One region of the Arthrobacter sp. 05T45 genome, then DNA from elsewhere that is predicted to be linked to it. Evidence: riboswitches for the same ligand, from Rfam matches in the RefSeq annotation. Region 1 holds a riboswitch; each other region holds the start of a gene.

Region 1 (4,160 bases):
GGGGGAGTACATCTCGGTCCGCGTCCCCGATATCGAAGGTGCCCTGGAACTGCCGCCCGAGGTTGCCGCGCACGTCTTTGTAACAGTCGCCTGACCAGCCACTACGCGCCGGTCATGGGACGACCCATGAGTTGTCCACAATTGCGGTTACGGATTTATTACCGGGCGGCTTAATCGCCTATAGTTAGTGCCCAGTACCGATACCAAAGCGTTACCTGATCCGAAGCCGAGCCCTGCCAGCGGATCAGTCGCAGAACTACCTCCTGGCAGGGGCGGGGGAACCACTTTCGGCTGCTACTTCGGCAGCCTTGGGGTGAAGTCCGTCAGCGGCAAGCAGCTTCCACCGAAGGATCCCCTGGGGATGCATCTGTGCGTGGCTGCTTGCAACGGCGGACCGGGTCTTTGATCTCTCTGACCCGAATCCGACAGCTAACTTCGCAGGCCATCCAGAGAGGAACCGTTCTTGACCACCCAGACCTCGAGGGGCCGTCGCCGCGCGACCGGTCCCGCTCCGGAGCCGCGTCCCGTCGTCGCACACACGGCCGAACGCCCGCGGGACGTGCACCGGGATGAACGCCGTCGCCGTCGCAGTCCGTTCCGCCAGGTCACGGACTTTGCCGCGGCCAGCGGGGTCGGGCAGAAGGCCGGGATCGCCCTGGCCGCAACTGGTCTGGTTCTGACCGTGACGGTCCCCGTCACGAGCCCGGTGATGGCTTCGAATCCGGGCGGGTCCGGCGCACTCTCCGCTGCCGTGCAGCCGGATGTCACCGCTGCTGCCGCCGCCAAAGTCGACTTCAACCGCACGGCCGTCACCACGAAGGGCGATCCGGACGGGAAACTCAAGCAGCTGCTGAGCGCCCAGTCTGTGGGCACCATCACCCGCGCGGCATCGGCCGGCACCCTGGGTGCGCCGCTCGACCAGCTGGTCACGGCCTCGCCCTTCGGCTACCGTGTCAGCCCCATTACCGGGGGCGCGGGGGAGTTCCACCGCGGCCAGGATTTCGCCGCCCAGTGCGGCACGGCGGTCCACGCGGCCGCCAGCGGCACCGTGACCTTCAACGGCTGGCATCCCTTCGGCGGGGGGAACCGCGTGGTCATCGATCACGGCAACGGCCTGGAGACCACGTACAACCACCTGTCCTCGGCCTCGGTCAAGGTCGGCCAGAAGGTTTCCCGCGGTGACGTCGTCGCCATGAGCGGAACCACCGGCGCCTCCACGGGCTGCCACCTCCACTTTGAAGTGATGGTCAACGGCGATGTCGTTGACCCGCTCGGCTGGCTCTAAAAAGCCGATGGGCTGCTCTCAACTTCCTGTGACACGCCGTGATCTGAATGTGACATTGGATCCGGACTGCTGTAGGGTTTGAAGCACGCCAACTTTTCCGAAGTTGGCGCTCTTGAGTGGATTGCCTAGCTCTGCCACCGCTCAAGGTCCGTTCGCATTACATCGTCTGGCAGGGGCGGGGGAACCAATTTTGGCCTTCGAAAGAAGGCCTTGGGGTTAAGTCGTAAAGCTTCCCAGGAAGCAGCGCGGCCGGGTGACTCCCATCCGAATCCGACAGCTCACCTCGTAGGCATTGGGAGAGGCTACTTTCGTGTCTTCACGCCACAATTCTGCGCGCATGCGCACCGGCGAGGCTCTGTCGAGCCCGCTGGAATCCACATCACGTGCCGCCCTTGCCGGCGCCCGGATTGGATCACGTTCCGCAGGCTCAATCTCTAGCGAGCCCGGACAGCATGCAGTTTCCGCTTTTGGCGCGTCTTCGCAGTACACCCTTCGCTAAGTAACCCATTTCGGGGCGATCCGGCGTACCCCCAAGATGCCGGAGCGTCCTCAGTCCGTGCCCGAAAGCGCGCGGTCCAAGGATCACGAAAGAGAGAACTTAATGACTACTCGTGCAAACGTTGCACGGCACCGCGCCGAGGTCACCAAGACCAACTCGCTGGCTGTTATTGCTAAGGCTGTCGGCGACAACGCCGGCGGCGTGGGCCGTCAGGCTGCGGTCATCGCCGCAGCTTCCGGTCTGGTTCTGACCAGCGGAATCGCAGCCAACGCTGCTGAAACCAATGTTCAGCGCGAATCCACCTCCGCTTCGGCCCTGGAAGTCCAGTCCGCAGCTCCGGCCACCATCTCGGCCGCTTCCACCATCGCGATCTCCTACGAGAAGCCCGCCGTGACCACCACGCCGGCTCCCGTCGTCGAGGCTCCCAAGCCCGTCGTCAAGGTCCAGGACGCCACGGCCACCCGCGCCGGCGGCACCGAGCTTGGCGTCAGCGGCGGCGTCGCTGCCCAGGCCCCCGCCGGCATCGGAAGCGGCGCAGGCGCGACCATCGCCGCCGCTGCCTACGCACAGATCGGCGTGGCGCAGGACTGCACCGCCCTCGCCACCAACGCCCTGGCCGCGGCAGGCATCCACTACCACGGCTGGCCGGCAGGTTACCTGTCCCTGGGCCGCACCGTGAGCGCCGCCGAGGCACGCCCGGGCGACCTCGCTTACTACCAGAACGGCGGCGTGGGCATGGCTCACATCGCGGTCTACGTCGGCAACGGCATGGCAGTGCACGGCGGCTGGAACGGCGGCACCACCGCGCTGTACAGCGTCAACGTCGGCTCCGGCCCGGTCTTCATCCGCGTCGGCGCCTAAGCACCAACCCCAGCATTCCGAAAGACCCCCGCCTGCAGGCGGGGGTCTTTTGCGTTGCCGCGCAGTGAACTTTCCGCGCCGGGGACCGCGCCGGTGAAAAAATATTCGGTGATCCGGCACTTGAGTGTTTACTCTTGTGTTGTCGATCCATAGCCCGACCATGCAGAGGGCAGCCGGCCCTCGTGCCGCTGGCGGGTGCGGCCGTGAAGAGGTATGCGGATGCGCACTCTCGTTCTGAATGCTGGATATGAACCGCTGGCGGTCATCACCTTCCGCCGGGCGCTCGTCCTTGTCCTGACCGGAAAGGCCAGCGTGGTGGCCGAAGGGGACGACCCCGTGGTCGGCCCCCAGGACATTTTGGGCCGCCCGTCCGTGATCCTGCTGAACCGCTACATCCGGCCCAGGTACAACACGATGACTGCGGTGAGCCGCCGCGGCGTGCTGCGCCGGGATGCCCACCGCTGCGCGTACTGCGGCAAGGCTGCCCACACCATCGACCACATCCAGCCCAAATCGCGGGGCGGGGCCGACTCCTGGGAGAATCTGGTGGCGGCGTGCCTGCGGTGCAACAACGCCAAGAGCGACCATACGCCGGCGGAGATGGGCTGGAAGATCGGTTTTGTTCCGGGCCCGCCAAAGGGTGCCATCTGGCAGATCAAGGAACTCGAGAAGCCGACGCCGGCCTGGGATCCGTTCCTGCTGCCTGAATCGGCTGCCTGATCTGCCCCCTTGCTGATTGATCAGCCGGTGAAGACGCTGCCGGCGCACGTGACGGCTTGTTCGGTGGCCGCTGGCGCCGCGCTAGGCTGAAACGATGGAGTTCGATGCCATCATTCTCGCCGGGGGCCGGTCCTCACGCCTCGGCGGCGTGCCCAAATCCGGGCTGGTCTACGACGGCGCCACCCTCCTGGAGCGGTCACTGCGGGCCGCCGGCGCGGCGGGGCGCACCGTCGTCGTCGGCCCCGACCCCGGGGGCCTGCCCGGCGGCGTCCTGACCTGCCGGGAAGAGCCGCCCTTCGCGGGTCCGGCCGCAGCCATCGCGGCGGGGCTGGCCGCCCTGGCCGCCGATCACGCGAGCCGGCACGCAGCAGCCGCGCCCTATACCCTCGTCCTGGCGTGTGACATGCCCCGGTCGGAAGGCGCGGTCCATGCCCTGGCCGAGGCGCTGGCCGCGTCCGGTGCAGGCACGCCGGAAAGGGACGCGGCCGACGGCGTCATGGCCGTCTCGGCCGACGGCCGGAAACAGCCGCTCGCGGGCTTTTATGGCACGGCCGTGCTACATCGTTCTGTCGCGGACGCCGCGTCCCGGGACCGGCTGGAAAACGCGTCGGTGTTCGCCCTTCTTGCTAGGCTGGACGTGCGGGAAGTTCGCGTTCCCCCGGGTTCCACGGATGACGTCGACACCTGGGATGACGCGTCCGCACTGGGGGTATCCGGCAGGATTCCCGACGGCGGTCCGGGCTCCGGCCCGGCTCTGCACAGCTGAACTCGACCATGGAGGCAAACGGTGAAAAG
Region 2 (4,160 bases), on a different contig from region 1:
CGGTCCCGGCGGCCTTGGGCGGCCGGCGCCGGGGACGCGGGCAGATGGGGCGCCGTCCCGCCGTCTCCGGGAACCTGGTGTGGCTGTTCCTCGGCGGCCGGCAGCCTGCCGGCCGGGGAACCGCCCTGGGCTCCGGCGGTGGGACTGATGGTTGCCGTCATTTACTTGGCCTTTTCTGTGCGGGGGAGGGAAGGATCGGGGGCGCCGGGCGCCGGAACGGCAGCGGCGGGCCTGTGGCGGAAAACCACCAACCGGAAGAGCAGGAACTTCACGGCCGTGGCGGCCAGGTTGGCGGCGGTAACCGTGAGCAGTTCAAGCCAGCGTTCCGGGGCCGCTCCCGACGCGGCGTGAACGAGGGCGAGTGCGCCCGAGGTCAGGGCCAGCCCGATGCCGAAGACCAGCAGCCCCTCAAAATGGTGGCGAGCCGCCTGGCTGCCGCCCTGGATGCCGAACGTGAAGCGCCGGTTGGCCGCAGTGTTGGCCACGGCAGTGGTGAGTAAGGCGAGGAAGTTTGCCAGCTGCGGGTCCATGAACCCGCGGCAGAGCAGGAAAATCGCCAGGTAGGCCAGGGTGGAGGCCACCCCGATGCTGCCGAAGCGGACGAGCTGTCCGAAGAGGCTTCCGCCGGGGCTTTGTTCCTGTGCCCGCGAGGCGGCCGGCAGCGGTCCGCGGGCCAGGGCCGCGCGCAGGTCGGGAACCGGGATCCGGCCCGAGACCAGGTCCCGGCTCAACCGTGCCATGCCGCGCAAGTCCGCGAGGGCCGTCTGGACGATGTCCACGCTGGAATCCGGGTCGTCGGTCCAGTCCACCGGGACTTCGTGGACGCGCAGGCCGCACTTTTCTGCCAGGACCAGCAGCTCGGTGTCGAAGAACCAGGCGTTGTCCAGCGTGTGGGGAAGCAGTTGCCGGGCCACGTCCGCCCGGATCGCCTTGAAGCCGCACTGCGCGTCACTGAAGTGGGCGCCCATGAGGGCCTGGAGCAGGAAGTTGTAGCTGCGCGAGATGAATTCCCGTTTGGGTCCGCGGACCACGCGGGAGTTGCGGGTCAGCCGTGTCCCGATCGCCAGGTCGGAGTGCCCGGAAATGAGCGGGGCAAGGAGCGGGCCGAGGGCCGCCAGATCAGTGGAAAGATCCACATCCATGTACGCCAGGACCGGCGACGGCGAGGCCAGCCACACCTTGCGGAGTGCGTTTCCGCGGCCCTTTTCTGCCATATGGACCACCGTCACTTCGCGCAGCTCGCGGGCTACCCGTTCCGCGGCCTTGAGCGTTCCGTCGGTGCTGGCGTTGTCCGCCACGGTGATCCGGAAGGAATGCGGGAAGGCGCCGAGCAGGTACGCGTGGAGCCGGCGCAGGCAGGCCTCGAGGTCCCGTTCCTCGTTGAAGACCGGGATGGTGACGTCCAGCAGGGGCGTGCTGGCGCGCGTATCAATGGCCGTGCGCCGGCCGCCGGGGACGGTCAGGGCCCCGGCGATCGGGCCCGGGACGGGTGCGTCGGCCAGGGCAAGCCCCGAGGGTGCCCCTGGGGCCGCCGGGCCGGCCGGCGTCGCCGTGGAGCGGGGCAGGGTTCCTGTGGCCTGGTCTGTGAATGTCATGGCTCAACTTTCCCGGCGGCCCATATGAGGGCTTTAGGGTCAAGCTGTGCGGGGGCTGTGGAAGTCCGGGCCGCCGGGGCCGGTCCGGCCGTGGAGACGCAAAGAGGCCCCGGATCCATGCGGATCCGGGGCCTCCAGGGCGGGGGGCGGCTAGTGCCGGTTTAGTACCAGTTGTGTGCGTAGTGGAAGTTCAGGGCACCGCAGGGGGAACCGTAGCGCGACTTGACGTAGTTCAGGCCCCAGTTGATCTGGGTCCGGTAGTTGGTCATGTAATCGGCGCCGGCGCTCGCCATCTTCGAGGCGGGCAGGGACTGGACCACGCCGTAGGCGCCGCTGCTGGCGTTCGTGGCGGTGGTCTTCCAGTCGGATTCCTTGGTCCACAGCTTGTGCAGGCACTGCATCTGGCCGGATGCCCAGCCATAGCTTCCCAGCTGGGACGCGGCGTAGGCCTGCGCGCCGGCGGGGTCGTCGACTGCGACCGGCGCGGCTGCCGGTGCCGGTGCCGGAGCGGCTGCCGGTGCCGGAGCGGGGGCCGCCGCGGGAGCCGGAGCAGGTGCGGGGGCTGCCGCGGGGGCCGGAGCAGGTGCTGCCGCGGCTGCCGGTGCGGCAGCAGCGGGCGCGTGGATCAGCGCTTCGGCTGCCCTAACCTCCGAGATCTGGGGAGCCACGTTCTTTTCCGTGGCAGCGGTCGGCCCAGCCACCTGGACCCGCTCGAAGTTGAGCTTGGCCAGCGGGTCAGCCATCGTGGCCGTCTGGCTCGCAACGTTCGCCGTGTGGGCGCCCGGCTCTGCCGCCTGGCTCGCGGCGCCGCCACCCAGCAGCAGCGCGCACGCGGCGGTGACGACGGCGGCACGGCGGCCGGTTACACCGAGCCCGGCGGCGAACCGCGACAGGGCGGATGCCTGCTTGACCGGTTCGGCGCGGTGGCGCGACTTGGCGGCGCCAACTGAGCGGGAATGCGAACCGCCGTCAGGGCGTGTTTGTACCTGGAATTCAGTCATGGTGGCCTCTCAACGCCGGCGGAGTTAGCTGTCGGGTTCGGATGAGGTCATCCGGCCGCACGGAACATCACGTGTCGGCTTCACCCCGAGGGCGCATGAAAGCAGATTGCCCGGGAACTCTGGGTCCCCCGCCTCTGCCTGGTCCAGCGGAATCCGGGAAGCGGCAGAGTTTGGCGTCCGTCCGGATATGCGGCACCGATGGCGGCGCACGCTAACGACGCTACAGGACCCGGCTGCTTAAGTCACATTTTGGTAACAGGAGTCACAGTGCCGGGGTGTCGGGTTGCGCCGGGCTCGCCGGTCGACCTTCCGGGCCGTTTGCGCCGACGGCGGCCGTTCCGGTTACGCCGGCGGCGGCGAGGCGGGCAGCCGCACGGCGAACTCCGTGCGGCCCGGCCGGGACGTGACCTCGACTGTTCCTCCGTGGGCCTCCACGATCGACTGGACAATGGACAGGCCCAACCCGCTGGTGCCCTCGGACGTCGGCGCGGCGGTCGCCGTGCCGTGACCTCCGCGGCTGCCGGAAACGGCGCCGGAGGACGAGCGTGCGGGAGCCCCGGACCCGACCCTCGCCGTCGCGACGGCAGAATCGGCGGGGACAGCTGCGGGGTTCGACGCCGGATTGGTGCGCGAGGCGTCGGCCCGGGTGAAGCGGGCGAAGACCCGGCCGATAAATTCCGGGGCGATGCCGCTGCCATTGTCTGTCACGGTGACCACGGCACTGCCGTCAGCCGAGCGCATAACGCCCGTGACCACCTTGGTCCCGGGTTCCGTGTGCTTGCGCGCATTGGACAGCAGGTTGGCGAGGACCTGGTGAAGCTGGGTCGCATCACCGCGCACCACCACGGGCTCGTCCGGAAGTTCCAGCTGCCAGATGCGGTCCGGGGCCATGACTTTCTCATCGCTGACCGTCTCGATGGCCAGCTGGGTGAGGTCGACGTCGGAGATTTTGAGCGGCTGTCCCTCGTCCAGGCGCGCCAGCAGCAGCAGGTCCTCCACGAGCGTGGTCATCCGCTCGGACTGGCTTTGCACACGGGCGAGGGACCTCTCGCCGTCGGGGGTGAAATGCTCGGTCATCCGCATCAGCTCCGTGTAGCCGCGAATGGCCGTCAGCGGGGTGCGGAGTTCGTGCGAGGCGTCGGCGACGAACTGCCGGACCTTCATCTCGCTCTCCTGCCGCGCCTCGAGAGCGTTGGAGACGTTGTCCAGCATCTTGTTCAGCGCGTAGCCCACGCTGCCCACTTCCGTTCCGGGATGGGCCGCCGACGTCGGGACGCGGACCCCGAGCGCCACCTCGCCGGCGTCCAGCGGGAGACGGGAGACCTTGGTGGCAACCTCGGAGAGCTGTTCCAGCGGCTTCATGGTCCGCCGGATCAGGGCCGTGCCGGCGAGCCCGATCAGCACGAGCCCGCCTGCGGACACCACCACCATGGTCCAGACCAGGGAGGCCAGGGTGCTTTGTTTTTCTGCCAGCGGGAGTCCGGTCACAATCACGTCGCCGTACGGTGTTCGCGCCGCCGTGAGCCGGTAGGCGCCGGCCGAAAGGCTGCGGTCCACGGACACG
Region 3 (4,160 bases), on a different contig from region 1:
TGAGTGACGGACGGCCGGCCGGCGGAAATCCGGACCACTCCATCCTGCGCAAGGCTTCCCTCAAGGTCGCGGTGCGGATCAGTGCTGCGTGCGCGGTCATGGTTCTCGGGCTGCTCGCCGCCACGGCGCTATACCTCACGAACCAACTGGCCCATCCTGAAGTGCCGGGCACGGCGGGGGCCGGGACGGCCTACACCTACCTGGATTCCAAGGACGTCCTCGAAGCCATGATCATCGCCGGGGTGGCGGGAATCCTGCTGGCCGGAATCGTCGGGTGGCTCAGTGCGCGCAGCGCGATTCGTCCCCTCAGTGATGCCCTGGCAAGGGAGCGGCGTTTTGTCCAGGACGCCAGCCACGAATTGCGCACGCCATTGACCATCCTGGACACCAGGATCCAGCTGGCCCAGCGCAACACTGTGCCCGGCTCCAGGCAAAGCCACGACCTGGCCCGGATCCGGGAGGACGCCGCGACGCTGACAGGGATTGTCAACGAACTGCTCCTCGCGGCAACCGCGGAGGCCCCGGACCGTTCCGCGCCCCCTGCCGACCTCGCCGACGCTGCCGCCAGCGTCGCCGGCAGCCTCCAGCAGGTGGCAGAGCAGCGCCAGGTGCGTCTGGAATTCTCTGCCGATGCCCGGCCGCTGGCCCGGATCGAGAAGAATGCGCTGCGGCGTGCCGTGCTGGCCCTGGCGGACAACGCGCTGGCCCACACGCCTCCGGGCGGCCGCGTGTCCATCACGACCTCAATCGAGCAGAAGCGCGCCGTGATCACGGTGGCGGACTCCGGGACCGGAATCACCGGCGTCGATCAGGCCCGGATCTTTGACCGGTTCGTGCGGACGGCCGGCACCGGCACCTCACAGGGACAGCGGAGCTTTGGCATCGGCCTGGCCCTGGTCCGGGAGATTGCTGTCGCGGCCGGGGGCAGCGTCGAAGTGGCCGCGACGGGCGACGAGGGAACCGTCATGAAGTTGACGCTTCCGCTCATGGGCAGCGGGAATCCCTGAGGTCCATCCGCCGGGGAAAGATATGCCATCGGGATCCCGGACTCCCGAATGCGGAGACAGGAAAGACCGGCGGTCGAGTTGCCCCCAAGGGAACTCGAGCGCCGGTCTTTCCGGACTGTCTGGCCCCGGGTCGGGGCCGTGCGGCTTAGGCGCGGACGAACGTCACGCCGCCGGTCGCGGTGAGCCAGGACAGCGGGTGGACCATGGTCTGGTTCTTGCCGTTCATGCCGCCACTGACCACCTGGCCGTTGCCGGCGTAGATGCCGACGTGGCCGGACTGGACCACCATGTCACCGGGCTGCGGCGTCGCCACAACGGTTCCAAGGCCAAGGAACGCGCGGGGACCGATGTCGCCAACGGGCTTACCCGCGGCGCCAAGGGCCTTTTCCACCATGGCGGTGCAGTCCTGGGTGATGCCCACCTGGCTGTAGGCGGCCGAGAGCATGATGGCGTTGCGTCCGCCCGCGGGCGCCGCGGCCGGCGCTGCTGCCGGAGCTGCTGCCGGAGCGGCCTGCACCTGGATGACCGGCTTGGCCGGAGCCTTGGGCGCTGCCGCCGGGGCTGCAGCGGGAGCCGGAGCCGGTGCGACGGGCTGTTCGATGACCGGCGCGGCAACAGAATCCACTGCGGGGCGCTCGAAGCTGATCTTGACGCTTGAATCGGCGCTGACGGGGGCACTGACCTGTCCGGTGACGTCGACGTTCGACGCCGGAGCAGAGTCACGCTGCACGGGGGCGGTGGCGGCGTTGGCGGCCATTCCGCTGGTCAGGACCAGGCCGGATGCGGCGGCGAGGACGGCGGCATGGCGCGCAAAAGTATTGACTGAAGTCATGAAAAATGTAGCCTCTCCCAATGCCTGCGAGGTGAGCTGTCGGATTCGGATGGGAGGCACCCGGCCGCACTCCCGGGCCCGTCGTTGCGGGCACTGTGCGGCTTCACCCCAAGACCTGCATATCAGCAGATCAAAAGTGGTTTCCCCGTCTCTGCCGGACGTTGATGCGAGTTACCCCCGGGCCGCGGCAGAGTTAGGCAATCGGCTGGGGAGCGCCCGTATCGGAGACAACAGGCACTCATCAACCGTAGCGCGAACCGCACCCGAAAGTCACATTCAGGTAACGGAGCCGTGATGCCGGGCCGCAATTTGCCCATAGGGCGGCGCCGTTTCCGAACATAGGATGATGCCATCAGCACCACCGGAAGCGGAGGCCCGAAAATGAACAGCCATTGTGTCGCCATCTGCCAGTTGAGCACTCAGCCCCAAGAGGATTTCGACGTCAACACCGAGCTGCTGATCCTCGACGGCGGGGACGTCCACGTGAGCACATGGGACGCGGAACCGCGCGACGGGGGTTTCGACGAGCACATCCTCAATGACCGGGTGGACGCGCTCGGGTACATGGTTGTCAACGACTGGGCTTTCCTGGACGGCAAGGCCTATGCGGTGGTGGAACGGCGGTCAGGCCCGGCGCCGGCCGGCCGCCGCGAACCGTGACCTTCCTGTCGCTGGCGCTGATCGCCGTCATCGCCTTGGCTGGCCCCCTGCTGGCCCTGCCGGCGCGCTGGCACTTGCCTGTCATGCTGGGTGAGCTGCTGGCCGGCATCGCGATCGGGCGCTCAGGCCTGGCCCTGGTGGACCCCGCGGACCCGACGTTCACCCTGCTGGCCAATATCGGGTTTGCGCTGATGATGTTCGTGGCAGGCACCCACGTTCCCGTGCGGGATCCGCACATCCGTGGCGCCCTCGGCAAAGGCTCCCGCCGGGCGATGGTGGCCGCAGCGGCAGCGGTGGTGATCGGAACCGGCATCGGACTGCTGTTCGGGACTGGACATGCTCCCCTCTACGTCGTGCTGCTGGCCTCCTCGTCGGCCGCCCTGGTGCTTCCAATCGTCGATTCCCTGCGCCTCGGCGGGCCAGATGTCGTCGCTATGACAGCGCAGGTGGCAATAGCCGACACAGCCTGCATTGTGGCGTTGCCGCTCCTGGTGGATCCGCCCCACGCAGTCCAGGCGGCGCTGGGTGTCCTCGCGGTGACCGGGTGCGCGGTAGTGCTCTTTGTCGGCTTGCGCTGGCTGGAGCGCCAGGGAATCCGTCGGCGCGTGCACCGGCTCTCGGAAAGCCGCAAGTTTGCCCTGGAGCTACGGATCCAGCTGGCCGTGCTCTTCACCCTGGCCGGTGTCGCGACATGGAGCAATGTGTCTGTGATGATGGCAGGCTTTTCTTTCGGCCTGGTGATGGCTGCGGTCGGCGAACCGCGGCGGCTGGCCCGGCAACTGTTCGCGCTCAGCGACGGCTTCCTGGATCCGCTCTTCTTCGTGTGGCTGGGTGCATCGCTGACGCTAAGGGACCTGGCCGGGCACCCGGACATGATGGCCCTCGGCCTGTTGCTGGGGGCCGGGGCCCTGCTGGCCCACGCCGACCTGGCTTTCCTGGGACTCCCACTGTCGCTGGGGGTGTTGTCGGCGGCCCAGCTTGGCGTACCGGTGGCTGCGGCGAGCATCGGCACGCAGCTTCAGGTCCTGCTCCCAGGCGAAGCCGCGGCCCTGCTGGTGGGAGCGCTGGTCACCATAGCCGCGGGCGCCGTCGCCGGGTCACGGGCGGCGAGGACTTTCGCGGTCCCGGCAAATGCCGGCGGCAAGTCCGGAAATTCCGGCAGCGCCGTTGGGCAGGGCGATCCGGGGGGTCCGAAGGCCTGACAGTCCGGATGTCTAAATGCCTGGGCCAAAGCCGAGCCGGCGGCGAAATTTCGGAGCGTCATTCTCCAATGGACGTGAATTGCAGCTCCGGCCTCCACTTTGCCATCTCTGCCAGGACCCGGGAGACGGCATCCCGGACAGCTGTGCCGTCGGCGTCGAACGTCCCGCCCGGCTCGCCGAGCACCGCGTTGGCGTGCCGGAGGAACCTGTCCCAGTCCCCCGCGCCCGCGCGCAGCGCCAGCAACGGCGAGAGAAGCGCGGCCCGGCGCAGCCAGGCATCGGGCTCGCGCACCCACCGGTCCAGCACGCTGTCGGCCCGCACCCTGGCCAGAACATCGAGTCCGTCCACCAGGGGCCCGACGACGTCGACGGCGAGCGGATCCACAAGGTCCCGCACCCGCGCCTGCCGGATGAAGCCCTCCAGCCGGGTGAGGTCGGAGTTGGTCAGGAGCTTCACGT

Evidence for each region. Region 1 has a riboswitch for cyclic di-AMP ahead of AC1DGD_RS20330 (NlpC/P60 family protein). Riboswitches for the same ligand answer to the same signal wherever they lie in the genome.
Region 2: linked by a shared signal. The riboswitch ahead of AC1DGD_RS18380 (aggregation-promoting factor C-terminal-like domain-containing protein) and the one ahead of AC1DGD_RS20330 (NlpC/P60 family protein) in region 1 are both predicted to bind cyclic di-AMP.
Region 3: linked by a shared signal. The riboswitch ahead of AC1DGD_RS11390 (hypothetical protein) and the one ahead of AC1DGD_RS20330 (NlpC/P60 family protein) in region 1 are both predicted to bind cyclic di-AMP.

The regions. Positions count from the first base shown of each region.
Region 1 covers NZ_JBFTKI010000032.1:23,256-27,415, forward strand. The annotation lists gene AC1DGD_RS20320 (iron-dependent transcriptional repressor DtxR) at 1-94, shown strand, start outside; cyclic di-AMP (ydaO/yuaA leader) riboswitch at 245-459, shown strand; gene AC1DGD_RS20325 (M23 family metallopeptidase) at 464-1,285, shown strand; cyclic di-AMP (ydaO/yuaA leader) riboswitch at 1,422-1,591, shown strand; gene AC1DGD_RS20330 (NlpC/P60 family protein) at 1,887-2,645, shown strand; gene AC1DGD_RS20335 (HNH endonuclease) at 2,865-3,365, shown strand; gene mobA (molybdenum cofactor guanylyltransferase) at 3,460-4,131, shown strand; gene AC1DGD_RS20345 (DUF6457 domain-containing protein) at 4,153-4,160, shown strand, end outside.
Region 2 covers NZ_JBFTKI010000025.1:19,392-23,551, reverse strand. The annotation lists gene AC1DGD_RS18390 (glycosyltransferase family 39 protein) at 1-161, opposite strand, end outside; gene AC1DGD_RS18385 (bifunctional glycosyltransferase family 2/GtrA family protein) at 162-1,595, opposite strand; gene AC1DGD_RS18380 (aggregation-promoting factor C-terminal-like domain-containing protein) at 1,757-2,596, opposite strand; cyclic di-AMP (ydaO/yuaA leader) riboswitch at 2,596-2,755, opposite strand; gene AC1DGD_RS18375 (sensor histidine kinase) at 2,939-4,160, opposite strand, start outside.
Region 3 covers NZ_JBFTKI010000009.1:89,323-93,482, forward strand. The annotation lists gene AC1DGD_RS11380 (response regulator transcription factor) at 1-7, shown strand, start outside; gene AC1DGD_RS11385 (sensor histidine kinase) at 1-1,007, shown strand, start outside; gene AC1DGD_RS11390 (hypothetical protein) at 1,153-1,839, opposite strand; cyclic di-AMP (ydaO/yuaA leader) riboswitch at 1,847-2,049, opposite strand; gene AC1DGD_RS11395 (hypothetical protein) at 2,251-2,499, shown strand; gene AC1DGD_RS11400 (cation:proton antiporter) at 2,496-3,701, shown strand; gene AC1DGD_RS11405 (DNA alkylation repair protein) at 3,760-4,160, opposite strand, start outside.